One region of the Streptomyces sp. NPDC047981 genome, then DNA from elsewhere that is predicted to be linked to it. Evidence: riboswitches for the same ligand, from Rfam matches in the RefSeq annotation. Region 1 holds a riboswitch; the other holds the start of a gene.
The links. A riboswitch is a leader RNA that binds a small molecule or an ion and turns the genes downstream of it on or off. The one in region 1 is predicted to bind thiamine pyrophosphate.
Positions count from the first base shown of each region.

Region 2: it holds a riboswitch for thiamine pyrophosphate, as region 1 does, so the genes downstream of both, thiC (phosphomethylpyrimidine synthase ThiC) here and AB0E14_RS13115 (thiamine ABC transporter substrate-binding protein) in region 1, are expected to answer to the same signal.

Region 1 covers NZ_JBEZNQ010000017.1:79,497-86,811, forward strand. Annotated here, with positions in the region: gene AB0E14_RS13100 (hypothetical protein) at 1-90, opposite strand, end outside; gene AB0E14_RS13105 (ABC transporter ATP-binding protein) at 131-1,168, opposite strand; gene AB0E14_RS13110 (iron ABC transporter permease) at 1,168-2,790, opposite strand; gene AB0E14_RS13115 (thiamine ABC transporter substrate-binding protein) at 2,829-3,908, opposite strand; TPP riboswitch at 3,995-4,101, opposite strand; gene rlmN (23S rRNA (adenine(2503)-C(2))-methyltransferase RlmN) at 4,131-5,237, opposite strand; gene AB0E14_RS13125 (phosphatidate cytidylyltransferase) at 5,764-6,849, opposite strand; gene frr (ribosome recycling factor) at 6,849-7,315, opposite strand, start outside.
Region 2 covers NZ_JBEZNQ010000013.1:16,009-23,323, reverse strand. Annotated here, with positions in the region: gene AB0E14_RS10495 (LacI family DNA-binding transcriptional regulator) at 1-417, shown strand, start outside; gene AB0E14_RS10490 (metallophosphoesterase) at 641-1,864, shown strand; gene AB0E14_RS10485 (hypothetical protein) at 2,027-2,887, shown strand; gene thiC (phosphomethylpyrimidine synthase ThiC) at 2,974-4,767, opposite strand; TPP riboswitch at 4,761-4,908, opposite strand; gene AB0E14_RS10475 (YibE/F family protein) at 4,947-6,380, shown strand; gene AB0E14_RS10470 (SsgA family sporulation/cell division regulator) at 6,475-6,909, opposite strand; gene AB0E14_RS10465 (helix-turn-helix domain-containing protein) at 7,047-7,315, opposite strand, start outside.

The DNA.
Region 1 (7,315 bases):
CACGTCCTGCGTCCACTGCTGGAAGAGGGTCGCGAACACCACTCCGAGGATGGCGCCGAGCACTCCGTTGCCCACGTCTATTCCGCTCACTCGCAGCAGCGTAGGCGAGTTGATCACGGTTGACGATCCGTCACCCGGCGGCGGGAGCGTCCCCCGTGAGCACGACGACCTCGTCGGCGGCGAAGCTCACGCCCACCTCCGCGCCCACCTCGGGGGCGTCACGGAGGGCGCACTCGGCCTCCAGGGGCGGGCCTTCGGCCGGCTGCAGGAGCACGGCGACATGCGTCCCCCGGAAGGTTCGGGAGGCGACGGCGCAGCGCATGCCGTCCTTCGGGGCGACGAGCCGGACGCCCGCCGGGCGCACCAGGACCTCCCGCGCGCCCTGGGGCGAGCCGTCGGGTACCGGGACCTTGCCCCACGGGGTCTCGGCGGCGGCGCCGCTCACCGTCCCGGGCACGATGTTGTCGAAGCCGAGGAACCGGGCCACGAACGGGGAGGCGGGGTGCCGCCAGACGTCCAGCGGCGTCCCGGACTGGGCGATCCGGCCGTCGCGCATCACCACGACCCGGTCGGCGAGCGCGAACGCCTCGCCCTGGTCGTGTGTGACGGCCAGCACGGTCGTACCCAACTGCCGGAAGAGGGAGCGCAGTTCGACCACGAGCCGTTCCCGCAGGCCCCGGTCGAGTTGCCCGAGGGGCTCGTCCAGCATCAGCAGCCGAGGGCGGGGTGCGAGGGCGCGGGCGAGCGCCACGCGCTGCTGCTCGCCGCCGGAGAGCGCGGCGACGGCCCGGCGCTCGGCCCCGGGGAGCCCGACCAGCTCCAGCAACTCCCGTACCCGGGCGTCCCGTTCGGCCTTCGCCACACCGCGCATCCGGAGCCCGAAGGCGACGTTGGCGCCGACGTCCCGCTGCGGGAAGAGCTGGTGGTCCTGGAACATCAGACCAACCCCGCGCCGGTGCGCGGGCACGCCCGCCTGGTCGGCGCCGTCCAGCCGGACCCGCCCGCCGTGGAGCGCCTGGAGTCCGGCGACGGCCCGCAGGAGCGTGGACTTGCCGCTGCCGCTGGGGCCGAGCACGCACACGATCTCGTGGTCGGCGACCTCCAGGTCCACGGAGTCGACCACGGCCCGCTCCCCGAACCGTACGGTCACGTCCTCGAAGCGCAGCATCAGAACTCCCCTGAGCCGGAGGCGGCCCGGTCGACGCGGAGCCGTTCGAGGAGCAGCAGGGACACCGCGCACACCACCATCAGAATCGTCGAAAGGGCCATGGCCTGGCCGTAGTTGAGCTCACCCGGCCGGCCGAGGAGCCGGGCGACGGCGACCGGCAGCGTCGGGTTGTCGGGCCGGGCGATGAAGACGGTCGCGCCGAACTCGCCGAGCGAGACGGCGAAGGCGAACCCGGCCGCGATGAGCAGCGCCCGCCGCACCAGCGGCAGGTCGACCTCGCGCCAGGCACGCAGCGGCGAGGCCCCGAGGACGGCCGCCGCCTCCCGCAGCCGCTCGTCCACCGCGCGCAGGACGGGCAGCATGGTCCGCACGACGAAGGGGACACCGACCAGGGCCTGCGCGAGCGGCACGAGGATCCAGCTCGCCCGCAGGTCGAACGGCGGCTCGTCCAGGGTGATCAGGAAGCCGAAGCCGACCGTCACCGCCGACACCCCGAGCGGCAGCATCAGCAGCGCGTCGAAGCCGCGCACGAGCCGCCCTGCCCGCCGGGTGAGCGCGGCGGCGGCGAGTCCCCCGATCACCAGGGCGATCGCGGTGGCGACGACGGCGTACCGCAGGGAGTTCCCGATCGTGTCGACCAGGGGCACGAGGAACGTGCCGGAGGGGTCGGTGGACTGCAGGGCCCGGTAGTAGTCGAGCCCGTACCCGTCGGGGGTGGCGAAGGAGCGCTCGATCAGCACGGCGAGCGGAAGGACGAGCAGCAGGACGATCGAGACGAGGACACCCCCGAAGAGGGCCCACTGGCCGATCCCGGTGATCCGGCGGGCGGTCTGCTCGGGCGGTACGAGCTTCAGGGCCGTCTCCCGCCGCCGTACCGTCCGGGCGTGCACGGCGAGGACGACGCCGACGGCGACGAACTGGACGATCGTGAGCACGGCGGCCGTCGTCAGGTCGAAGCGGTCGACCGTCTGCCGGTAGATCTCGGTCTCCAGGGTGGAGTACGCCGGTCCGCCGAGGATCTGGACGACGGCGAAGGAGCCGGCGGTGAAGAGGAAGACCATCAGCGCCGCCGCTCCGACGGCGGGGGCGAGCGCGGGCAGCGTCACCGTCCGCCAGGCGGTGAAACGGGAGGCGCCGAGGACGCGGGCGGCCTCCTCCTGGCGGGGGTCGAGCTGCGCCCACAGTCCGCCGACGGTCCTGACGACGACGGCGTAGTTGAAGAAGACGTGGGCGAGGAGGATGGCCCAGACGGTGGTGTCGAGGCGGACGCCCCACAGTTCGTCGAGCAGCCCGCCGCGGCCGACGAGGGCGAGGAAGGCCGTACCGACCATGACGGTCGGCATCACGAAGGGGACGGTGACGACGGCGCGCAGCAGCCCCTTGCCGGGGAAGTCGAAGCGCGCGAAGACGTACGCCCCGGGCAGGGCTATCAGCAGGGTCAGCGCGGTGGAGGCGAGCGCCTGCCAGAGGGTGAACCAGAGGACGTCGAGGATCTCCGGCCGGGTCAGCGTCTCGCCGAACCGGCCGAACTCCCACGCCCCGTCGACGCGCAGCCCGCGCTCGACGATCGAGGCGACGGGCCACGCGAAGAAGAGCGCGAAGAAGGCGACGGGCACGACCATCAGGCCGAGCCGCGCCGCGCTTCCCCGGCGGTCGGGGACTACTTCAGAACGGTCGAGGACCACGACTGGATCCACTGGTCACGCTTCTCGGCGATCTTCTCGGGCGCCATGGTCTGCGGCTTGTCGATCACCACACCGTGCTTCGTGAACAGCTCGGGCAGCTGGGCTTCCTTCGTCACCGGGTTGACGAACATCTGCAGCGGCATGTCCTCCTGGAACTTCTTGGAGATCAGGAAGTCGATCAGCGCCTTGCCGCCCTCGGGGTTCTTCGCCCCGTTCAGCAGCCCGGCGAACTCGATCTGCCGGAAGCAGGTGCCGGTGGAGACGCCGGTGGGCGCTTCCTTCGGCTGCGGGTCGGCGTAGAGGACCTCGACCGGCGGGCTGGAGGCGTAGCTGACGACCAGCGGCCGGTCGCCCTTGGCCTGCTTGCCGCCGGCGGAGCCGGAGAACTCCTGGTTGTAGGCGAGCTCCCAGCTGTCGACGACCTTCACGCCGTTGGCCTTGAGCTTCGTCCAGTAGTCCTGCCAGCCGTCGTCGCCGTACTGGGCGGCGGTGCCGAGCAGGAAACCGAGGCCCGGGGAGGACTTCTCGGGGTTCTCGACCACGAGCAGGTTCTTGTACTCCGGCTTGGCCAGGTCGTCGAAGGTCTGCGGGGGCGCGAGCTTCTTGTCGGCGAAGTACTTCTTGTCGTAGTTGACGCAGATGTCGCCGGTGTCGATCGGGGTGACGCGGTGCTCCTTGTCGAGCCGCGTCTCGGGCGCGACCGCGTCCAGACCCTTCGCCTCGTACGGGACGAAGATCCCGTTGTCGAGCGCACGGGAGAGCAGGGTGTTGTCGACGCCGAAGAAGACGTCTCCCTGCGGGGAGCCCTTGGTGAGGATCTCCTTGTTGACGGCGACGCCCGCGTCACCGCTCTTGAGGACCTTGACGGTGAAGCCGGTCTGCTTGGTGAACTCCGCCAGGACCTCCTTGGAGGCGTTGAAGGAGTCGTGGCTGACGAGGGTCACGGTCTTCGGCGTGGGCTCACCGCTCTTGCCGGCCGCGTCCCTGATGTCCTCGGTGCCGCAGGCGGCGAGGGTGGTGACGCCCAGCGCCGCGGCGATCGCGGCGGCGGCCATCTTCTTGGTGCTCACGGAAATTCCTCCTGGGTGTGACCAGGAAGAGACGCGGCCCTGCCCACCGGAGGGTGGGCAGGGCGCAACAGCTTGAGTTGCGACCGAACTTCCTACCCAGAATGACCTGGGCGAGGTTCAGAGGGTCTGCGGTCCGTGACCGCACTCTCAGCGCTGTGGCGCTCCCCTGTCGGAATATGGAGATGTGTTCGAGCACAGACTACAAGGTCAGCGCTCCGAGGCCGCCAGCTGTCCACAGGCACCGTCGATCTCCTGACCACGGGTGTCACGGACGGTGACGGGCACGCCATGGGACGCGATGGCCTCGACGAAGGCCTTCTCGTCCTCGGGCCGGGACGCGGTCCACTTGGACCCGGGCGTCGGGTTCAGCGGAATCAGGTTCACATGGACCCGCTTGCCCTTGAGCAGCCGCCCGAGCAGGTCGCCCCGCCACGCCTGGTCGTTGATGTCGCGGATGAGCGCGTACTCGATGGAGATCCGGCGCCCGGACTTCTCGGCGTACTCCCACGCGGCGTCGAGGACCTCGCGGACCTTCCAGCGCGTGTTGACGGGCACGAGGGTGTCGCGCAGCTCGTCGTCGGGGGCGTGCAGCGAGACGGCGAGCCGGCACTTGAAGCCCTCGTCGGCGAAGCGCAGCATCGCCGGGACGAGGCCCACGGTGGAGACGGTGATCCCGCGCTGCGAGAGCCCGAGCCCGTCCGGCTCGGGGTCGGTGAGCCGGCGGATGGCGCCGACGACCCGCTTGTAGTTGGCGAGCGGCTCGCCCATGCCCATGAAGACGATGTTGCTGAGCCGCGCCGGCCCACCGGGCACTTCCCCGTCACGCAGGGCACGCATGCCGTCGACGATCTGGTGCACGATCTCGGCCGTCGACAGGTTCCGGTCGAGCCCGGCCTGCCCGGTGGCACAGAACGGGCAGTTCATCCCGCAGCCGGCCTGGGAGGAGATGCACATGGTGACCCGGTCCGGGTACCGCATCAGCACGGACTCGACGAGCGTGCCGTCGTGCAGCTTCCACAGGGTCTTACGGGTGGTGTCGTCGTCGCACGAGATGTGCCGGACCACCGACATCAGGTCGGGCAGCAGCTCCCCCTGCAGCTTCTCGCGCGAGGCGGCGGGGATGTCGGTCCACTCGGCGGGGTCGTGGGCGTACCGCGCGAAGTAGTGCGTGGACAGCTGCTTGGCGCGGAACGGCTTCTCGCCGATCGCGGCGACGGCCTCCTTGCGCTCGGCGGGCGTGAGGTCGGCAAGGTGCCGCGGCGGCTTCTTGGCTCCGCGCGGGGCGACGAAAGTGAGTTCTCCGGGCTTGGGCATGGTGGTACCAGTGTCGCAGACGGAACCCACTGTCCCTGGGCCGTCGCGCTGCCGGGTGGTGACCGGTGGTGGCCGTCGGTGCCCGATGGCGGCCCCGGGACGGCCCGGAACAGCAGCTCACCCTGTGGACCGGGCTCGTTCGGGCACCGTCTGCGTGATGCGCCACAGTCCGCGCGGCCGGGCCGATGTCGGAGGTGGCCGCTAGAGTCACCGGCCATGGGGGATCAGAGCAAGCGTACGAAGCCGTGCAAGTGGTGCGGGCGACAGCTGGTGTACCGGTCGTGGTGGCGCTCTCGCCGGTACTGCAACCGGTGGCATCAGGTGCGGAAGTGGGTCTCGCGGATCGTCGACGTGGTCGGAGAGGCCGCAAGCGCCTGACCAGCCCGCTCAGGTGCGGCATGACGCGACGCGCGGCCCACGCCCGGTGGGTTCTCCGAGCGTGGGCATGGTGGCACGGGTGCCGTGGAGGAACGGCGAAGGGCCCGCAGCCTGTGGGCAACGGGCCCTTCACCTCAGAACGCGCAGGTCAGGTGGTGCCGACGAAGAGCACCAGGAGCAGCCAGACCACCGGGGCCGTCGGCAGCAGGGAGTCCAGGCGGTCCATGATGCCGCCGTGGCCGGGCAGCAGCGTGCCCATGTCCTTGATGCCGAGGTCACGCTTGATCATCGACTCGCCGAGGTCGCCGAGCGTCGCGCTCGCCGCCACCGCGAGGCCGAGCAGCAGGCCCTGCCACCACGTGCCGTCGTCGATCAGGAACTCCATGCACAGCGCGCCCGCCGCCATCGCGAACGCCACCGCTCCGAGCAGGCCCTCGCGGGTCTTGCCGGGGCTGATGCGCGGTGCCAGCTTGTGCTTGCCGAAGCGCCAGCCGATCGCGTACGCGCCGGTGTCGCTGACGACCGTGAGCAGCAGGAACGTGAGGACCCGCTCCGGGCCGTCGTCGGCCGTGAGCATCAGCGCCACGAACGTGGCCAGGAACGGCACGTAGAACGCGGCGAAGACGCCCGCCGTGACGTCCTTCAGATAGCCCTCGGGCGGCTCCGTCATGCGCCACACGAGGACCGCGAGGGCGGTCAGGGCCATGGCGACCCAGGCCCCCTCCGCACCGCGGACATAGCCGGCCACGACCATCGCCGCGCCACCGACCGCCAGCGGGACGAGCGGGGCCTTGATGCCCTTGCGTTCCTGGAGGCGGGAGGTGAGCTCCCAGAGACCGACCACGACGGCGACGGCGATGACGCCGACGAACGCGGCCTTCCAGATGAAGAGGGACGCGATGATGACGGCGCCGAGCCCGACCCCGACCCCTATGGCCGCGCCCAGGTCGCGCCCCGCGCTCTTCTTCTGCGGGGTCGCGGGCCGGTTCGGGCTGGACATGGGCTCCTGCGGGTGCTCGTTCGGCGTCTCGTCACGGAACAGGGGACCGCTCGGCTGAGCGGCCCCCCGGCCGTGCTCGTCCTGGTGATCGCCGGCGGGGACGTCGGGCACGATGGGCATGGGCCGAGTCTGCGCCGCCTGCAGCCCATCGTATGCGGGACCCGCCGGGGCAGGCCCCTGGTCGGGCCCCCAGTAGCCGGAACCGGCCGGGGCCCCCCAGGAAGAGTCGTTCATCAGACCTCGAGCAGCTCGGCTTCCTTGTGCTTCAGCAGCTCGTCCACCTGCGCGACGTACTTCGCGGTGGTGTCGTCGAGCTCCTTCTCGCCGCGGCGGCCCTCGTCCTCGCCGACCTCGCCGTCCTTGACCAGCTTGTCGATGGTCTCCTTGGCCTTGCGGCGCACGGAACGGATGGAGATCTTGGAGTCCTCGGCCTTGCCCTTGGCCACCTTGATGTACTCGCGGCGGCGCTCCTCGGTGAGCTCGGGGAACACCACACGGATGATGTTGCCGTCGTTGCTCGGGTTGACGCCGAGGTCCGAGTCACGGATGGCCTGCTCGATGTTGCGCAGCGCGCTCTTGTCGAACGGAGTCACGACCGCCATGCGCGGCTCGGGAACCGAGAACGAGGCCAGCTGATTGATCGGCGTGATCGCACCGTAGTAGTCGGCCACGATCTTGTTGAACATCGCCGGGTGCGCAC
Region 2 (7,315 bases), on a different contig from region 1:
CCCGTCTACGAGGCCTATCCGGCGCACGATCCGTGCGCGGGCGCCGTCGCGGCCGACCGGCTGCTCGCCCGCCCCGACCGTCCCGACGCCGTCTACGGACTCTTCGACCCCAACGGAACCGATCTGCTGGCGGCCGCCCGCCGCTACGGACTGCGCGTACCGGACGACCTGCTGCTGGTCTGCTGCAGCGAGTCGACCGTCTACGCCAACACCGAACCGCCGATCACGACCCTCTCGCTCAAACCGCGCCGCATCGGCACGGCCGTCGTCCAGCTCCTCATCGACGCCATCGAGGGGATCGACACCGACGGACCGGTCGAGCAGGTGATACCGACCGAACTCATCGTCCGGACGTCCTCCCAGAGGCGTTCGCCGCGTACGACGGTCAGCCCGCCCCGGTCTCCCGCGAAGGGCTGAGGGTCGGCTCCGGGGCCGTGCCGGGCACAAACTCCGGCCCGGCCCTGCTCCGACCCTGGTCCGGACCTTCTCAATTCGGGCGAAACAACCGGTGAACCCGGAGTGGACCCGGATTCACCACCCCTGGTGCGTCACACAGGCGGACCCTCATTCCTATGATGGGCGCACGACACCGCGGACCACCCCGACCAGGCCGGTCCGCGATGTGCAGGGCATCGCGACGGTGGTGGAGGGGTCGATGACTCAGGGGGCCGGGCAGGAACCCGTGGTGCGCACGGCGACATTGCGTGACTTCCGCGTACCGCCGTACGCCCGCGTGCCCGTGCAGGGCCGACCCGAGGAGCCCCCGGCCGGGCACCCCGGCGCCCTCGACGAGATCGCGCGGCCCGTCGCCGACCCGACGCTCAATCTCGGCCTCGGCGCCTCCTCCCCGGTCCCGCTCACGCCCCCGGTCTCGCTCTCCGCGGCCGTCCCCGGCCACCCCGGGAACGCCTTCCCGGACGACGAGTTCCCCGAGGGCTACACCCCCACCGAGCGCGACCTCCCGGTGATCAACCGCGGGGACACCGTCCAGGTCCGCGTGGACCCGGTCCCGTCCCCCGCGCCCCCCCCGGCCGCCGGCGAGGGCCCCGGCCCGCTGTACGTGGTCGGCGACGTCCACGGCTACTTCGACGAGCTCGTCGTCGCCCTGCGCGAGCAGGGGCTCATCGACGACAACGGCGCCTGGTCGGCGGGTAACGCCCGGCTCTGGTTCCTCGGCGACTTCACGGACCGCGGTCCCGACGGCATCGGCGTCATCGACCTGGTCATGCGCCTCTCCGCGGAGGCCGCCGCGTCGGGCGGCTACTGCAAGGCCCTGATGGGCAACCACGAACTGCTCCTGATCGGCGCCAAGCGCTTCGGGGACACCCCCGTCAACTCCGGCGCCGGCACCGCCACCTTCCAGGCCGCCTGGCTGCTCAACGGCGGCCAGAAGCACGACATGGACCGGCTCCAGGACGTCCACCTGCAGTGGATGTCCCGGCTCGACGCCGTGGTGGAGGAGGACGGGCACCTGCTGATGCACTCCGACACCACCGCCTACCTGGACTACGGCAGCACCATCGAGGACGTCAACGAGACCGTCCACGAGATCCTCAACCGGAACGACGCGGACGAGGTCTGGGACCTGTTCCGTAAGTTCACCAAGCGCTTCGCCTTCCGGGACGACGGCGGCCCCCAGGCGGTCCAGGAGCTGCTCGCCACCTACGGCGGCAGCCGCGTCGTGCACGGCCACAGCCCCATTCCGTACCTCCTGGGCCAGGTCGGCACCGAGGACGGCGAGGGCGGCTCCGGCCCGGGCGTCGACGGTCCGCACGTGTACGCGGAGGGACTGGCCATCGCCATGGACGGCGGTGTGACCATGGCCGGAAAGCTGCTGGTCGTCCAACTCCCCCTGCAGGGCTGACGCATAACGCTCCGCATCCGGGGAAGTCGAATTCGGGAAACCCCCTGTCACCCTGTGCCATAACCGCAATACGATCGGACCATCCGTAGCAGGCTCTCCTCCGTTTCCGCCCGACCGGCCGTAAATTCCACGGTCGACGCGGGCCCTACGGAGCATCGGGGGATGCACATGAACGTGGCTCCGCACCTGCTGACCGAGGATCGTGCCGAGTACGAGCGCATCCTCGACGACGCACTGCGCAACGCGTACGACCATCCGGATCTCGCCGAGATCGGGAAACGGCTCACGGCCGGCCAACTGCGCACGATGGCGCTGAACGCGACGGCCCTGATCACCGCCGCGGCGGCGGTCGAGTACGACCACTTCGTGAAGGTCCGCGAAGAGGCCCGGTCACCGAGCGGTACAAGCGTGATGGGCGCCGTCCTGACGGCGGACGGCGACGGGGCGAGCGGCGGCCCGGGAGCGGGCATCGTCGCGATCGTCACCGTCCTCGCGCCGGTCCTCGCCGGGCCCGCCGCGCTGATATTCCTGCTGGTCGGGGCCGTGCTCAAGCTCATCGCGCCCTCGCTCGCGGTCGCCGACACCCTGCTGACGGCCGGCTGGTTCTTCGGGGCCGTCGCCGCCGCCGGACTGTTCTGCGCCGCCGTCGGGCTGCTGGTCACGGCACTGCGCAACCGCTCCACGGAGGTGGCCGCGAGCGATCCACACCACCGGGAAGAGGACGACGAACTGTCCCGCGCCCGGGAGGCATGGCGTCGCGCCCTGCTGGAACGGGGCATCCTGCCGTTCCTGCGCGAGGCCCTGGCCGCGCCCGGACCGTCGGCCCCGCCGCCCGTGCCCGCGCCCCGCACCGACCGCATACCGAAGATCGGCTACAGCGGACCGGACTTCTCCAGCCCGAACGAAGGCTCGTCCACGACCCGTCCGACCTTCACGAGCCCCGACTACACGGGCCCCGACTTCACGAGCCCGGACTTCACCAGTCCCGACGCCACCGGCCCGGACTACACCGGCCCGGCGTGAGGGGACGGCGCGGAGCGCCGCGGCATGGCGAAGGCTGACCGACGACTCCCCCCGGAATGCCGTCGGTCAGCCTCGTTCGCGCGGACTCAGTCAGCCAGCGGAAGGTAGACGCGGTTGCCGGAGGCCGCGAACTCCTTGGACTTCTCCAGCATCCCGGCCTCGATCTCCGCCGGGGTGGCGTCCGCGTCGCCGCCGAACTGCTCCGTGATGCTGCGGCTGATCTTCATCGAGCAGAACTTCGGACCGCACATCGAGCAGAAGTGCGCGGTCTTCGCGGGCTCGGCCGGCAGCGTCTCGTCGTGGAACTCACGGGCCGTGTCCGGGTCGAGCGCCAGGTTGAACTGGTCCTCCCAGCGGAACTCGAACCGCGCGTCCGACAGCGCGTCGTCCCACTCCTGCGCCCCCGGGTGCCCCTTGGCCAGGTCGGCGGCGTGCGCCGCGATCTTGTACGTGATGACGCCCGTCTTCACGTCGTCGCGGTTGGGCAGCCCCAGGTGCTCCTTGGGCGTGACGTAGCAGAGCATCGCCGTACCCCACCAGGCGATCATCGCGGCGCCGATGCCCGAGGTGATGTGGTCGTACGCGGGCGCGACATCCGTGGTCAGCGGGCCGAGCGTGTAGAACGGCGCCTCCTCGCAGATCTCCTGCTGAAGGTCGATGTTCTCCTTGATCTTGTGCATCGGGACGTGCCCCGGGCCCTCGATCATCGTCTGCACGTTGTGCCGCTTGGCGATCGTGTTCAGCTCACCCAGCGTGCGCAGCTCCGCGAACTGCGCGTCGTCGTTGGCGTCCGCGATCGAGCCGGGGCGCAGGCCGTCGCCCAGCGAGTACGTGACGTCGTACGTCGCGAGGATCTCGCAGAGCTCCTCGAAGTTCGTGTAGAGGAAGTTCTCCTTGTGGTGCGCGAGGCACCAGGCGGCCATGATCGAGCCGCCGCGCGAGACGATGCCGGTCTTGCGACGGGCGGTCAGCGGGACGTACGGCAGCAGCACGCCGGCGTGGACCGTCATGTAGTCGACGCCCTGCTCGGCCTGCTCGATGACGGTGTCCTTGTAGATCTCCCAGGTCAGCTCCTCGGCCTTCCCGTCGACCTTCTCCAGGGCCTGGTAGAGCGGCACGGTGCCGATCGGCACGGGAGAGTTGCGCAGCACCCACTCGCGCGTGGTGTGGATGTTGCGGCCGGTGGAGAGGTCCATGACCGTGTCGGCGCCCCACCTGGTCGCCCAGGTCATCTTCTCCACCTCCTCCTCGATCGAGGAGGTGACGGCGGAGTTGCCGATGTTGGCGTTGACCTTCACCAGGAACCGCTTGCCGATGATCATCGGCTCGATCTCCGGGTGGTTGACGTTGGCCGGAAGCACGGCCCGCCCCGCCGCGATCTCCTCCCGTACGACCTCGGGGGAGACGTTCTCGCGGATCGCGACGTACTCCATCTCAGGGGTGATCTCGCCCCGGCGGGCGTACGCGAGCTGGGTCACGGCCTCGCCGCCGCGGCCCCGGCGCGGCAGCCGCGGCCGCCCCGGGAAGACGGCGTCGAGGTTCTTCAGCCCGCCGCCCCGCGGCGAGGTGTGCTTGATGCCGTCGTCCTCGGGACGGACCGGGCGGCCCGCGTACTCCTCGGTGTCGCCCCGAGAGATGATCCAGTTCTCGCGCAGCGGCGGCAGGCCCCGCCGTACGTCGGTGTCGATGGTGGGGTCGGTGTACGGACCGGACGTGTCGTACAGCGTCACGTCCTTGCCGTTGGTGAGGTGCACCTGCCGGACAGGCACGCGGATGTCGGGGCGCGAGCCCTCGACGTATCCCTTGTGCCAGCCCGGCTTGCGCTCGTCCTGGCCGTCGTTCTCGCTGGTGGCAGGCGTGCGTGCATCCTGAATGGTCATGAGACCGATCTCCCTACGCCGGCATTACCCGGTAACAGGTTCGGCGGTCGGCGCAGCCTCTTCCCGTACGTACGTCCAGTACGCGTGTACGGTGATCAGCGCCCTCTCAGCCCGGTGCTCCGAGCTCCCGCGTGTGCAAAGGTGTCACCACGCTAGCGTCAATCCGGCCGTGCTGAACAGTGGGCCCCCACCGTTCTTGCGATGATCGGTCGGTGACTTCCGAGCAGCAGACCCCCGAACCCGACCGTCATGACGGCCCTGCCACCCATGGCGACGCGGGTCACGGGCACGGCCATACGCACAGTCATGGGCCGGCCGCGCCCGTCTCCCGGCATCTGCGCAGGGTCATCGCGGCTGTCCTGATCCCGTTCGCCACGGCGGTGGTGGTCGGGCTCGTGGTGCTGTGGCCGGGCGGCGCTCCGGAGCACGAGCGCACCGGCGTCGGCTTCGACCGGCAGACGTACCAGGGCAAGGTCGTCTCGGTGGAGAAGGTCGACTGCCAGGATGTGAACGCCGCCCAGGTCCCGCCGACCGGCGACACCTCGACCCCCCAGGGGCGCGAGGCGGTCAACGCCCAGCAGGGAGAGTGCGAGAAGGCGACGATCGAGGTCACGAGCGGTCCGGACAAGGGCCGTACGTTCACCGAGATCGTGCAGCCGGACGCGCCGCGCCAACTGGACGAGGGCCAGGGCGTGGTGGTGGCGTACGCGCCGGACGCTCCGCGTGATCTGCAGTACTCGGTGACGGACGTGAACCGCAAGGTGCCGTTGGCGGTGCTCGCCCTGATCTTCGCCGTGGCGGTCGTGCTGGTCGGCCGGATGCGCGGGGTGATGGCCTTGATCTCGCTCGCCGTGAGTTTCCTGCTGCTGACCTTCTTCATCCTCCCGGCGATCCTTCAGGGGTCGAATCCGCTGGTGGTGGCGGTGGTCGGGTCGAGCGCGATCATGCTGATCGCGCTCTACATGTGCCACGGCCTGTCCGCCCGGACCTCCGTCGCGGTGCTCGGGACGCTGATCTCGCTGCTGTTGATCGGTCTGCTCGGCTCGTTCTTCATCAGCTGGGCCTCGCTGAGCGGCAACACGGACGACAACACCGGCCTGATCCACGGCCTCTACCCGGACATCGACATGTCCGGTCTGCTGCTCGCGGGCATCATCATCGGTTCGCTGGGTGTCCTCGACGATGTGACGGTGACCCAGACCTCGGCGGTGTGGGAGCTGCACCAGGCCGATCCCCGTCTGGGCCCGCGTGGGCTGTACCGGGCGGGCATCAGGATCGGCCGTGACCACATCGCGTCCGTGGTGAACACGCTGGTCCTCGCGTACGCCGGCGCGGCCCTGCCGCTGCTGCTGCTCTTCTCCATCGCGCAGAGCAGCGTGGGGACCGTCGCCAACAGCGAGCTGGTCGCGGAGGAGATCGTCCGCACGCTGGTGGGATCGATCGGCCTGGTCGCCTCCGTGCCGGTCACGACCGCTCTCGCCGCGCTCGTCGTCTCGGCGGACCGGCCGGGCGGACCTGGCGCACCGGGCGGACCGGGTGGGCTGGGCCGAGGCCGAGCCGGCGGGCTGGAGAAGCGTTCATCCAGGGGCGGGCGCCGGCGCCGGGCGAAGTAGCCGGGGTCGGCTGCCGGCCGCCGTCCGGTGACCGGGTCCGTCCGGATCCGTCCGGGACCGCCGGCCCCGCAGCGCGCCGGAGCGCGCCGACCGGTCAGCCGGCGTTCTCCTCCGCGAGAATCCGACCGAGCGCTGCCTCGAGGTTGTCCTCGAAGTCGCCCAGTGTCCGTTCCTGACCGAGCGGCACCAGCTTGTCCGTCCGGTCGAGGAAGGCGACGAGCGGCGGCGCGCTGGCCCGGAACAGGGCGCGGTCGCCGCCGACCTGGAGCCGGATGGCGACGTCCGAAAGGCCCTCGGGGTCGGTCGGCGCGATGTGCACATCGCCGTCGCCGCTCGGCCTGTTGATCCCGTCGAGCAGCAGCTCGCGGCCGAATGCCCAGGTCACAGGGGCGTCTCCGGGAAGGTGGAACGTCATTCGCACCGCGTAGGGATCCCGGGTCTCGTAACGCAGCTCCACCGGGATCCTGAAGGAGAGCTCCTCGGAGACGAGGAAGCTCATCAGGACCTCGGCCTGAACCGACTCTCGCATCATGTACCCCGCAGTAGATGGAGCAGTTGTGTAAACACGGCTGCTGAAAGCGTGATCAAAACGGCCAGGAATGATCCCCCATGGCCCTCTTGACGCAATCGTGCTGGAACGGCTAGCAGATCACAAGGAGTGATTTTTCAGATACTGATAGAGAACGCGAAGGAACTGAGGAGCATTCCGATCTCGTTCCGTAGCCGGTCGACTGCGGGCAGCAACCGTTCTGCCTGGTGAAGGGGGAGGGAAATCGCCATGGCGGCCGCCGTGGACCCCGCAGTGATGGGGATCGCGGCACAGACCGTGCCGAGCGCATATTCCTGACGCTCTACCAGGGGTTCCATTCGCCCCATTCCGCCCAAACGATCCAAAAGGGCACTCCGGTTACGCACCGTGTACGGAGTGATGGCTT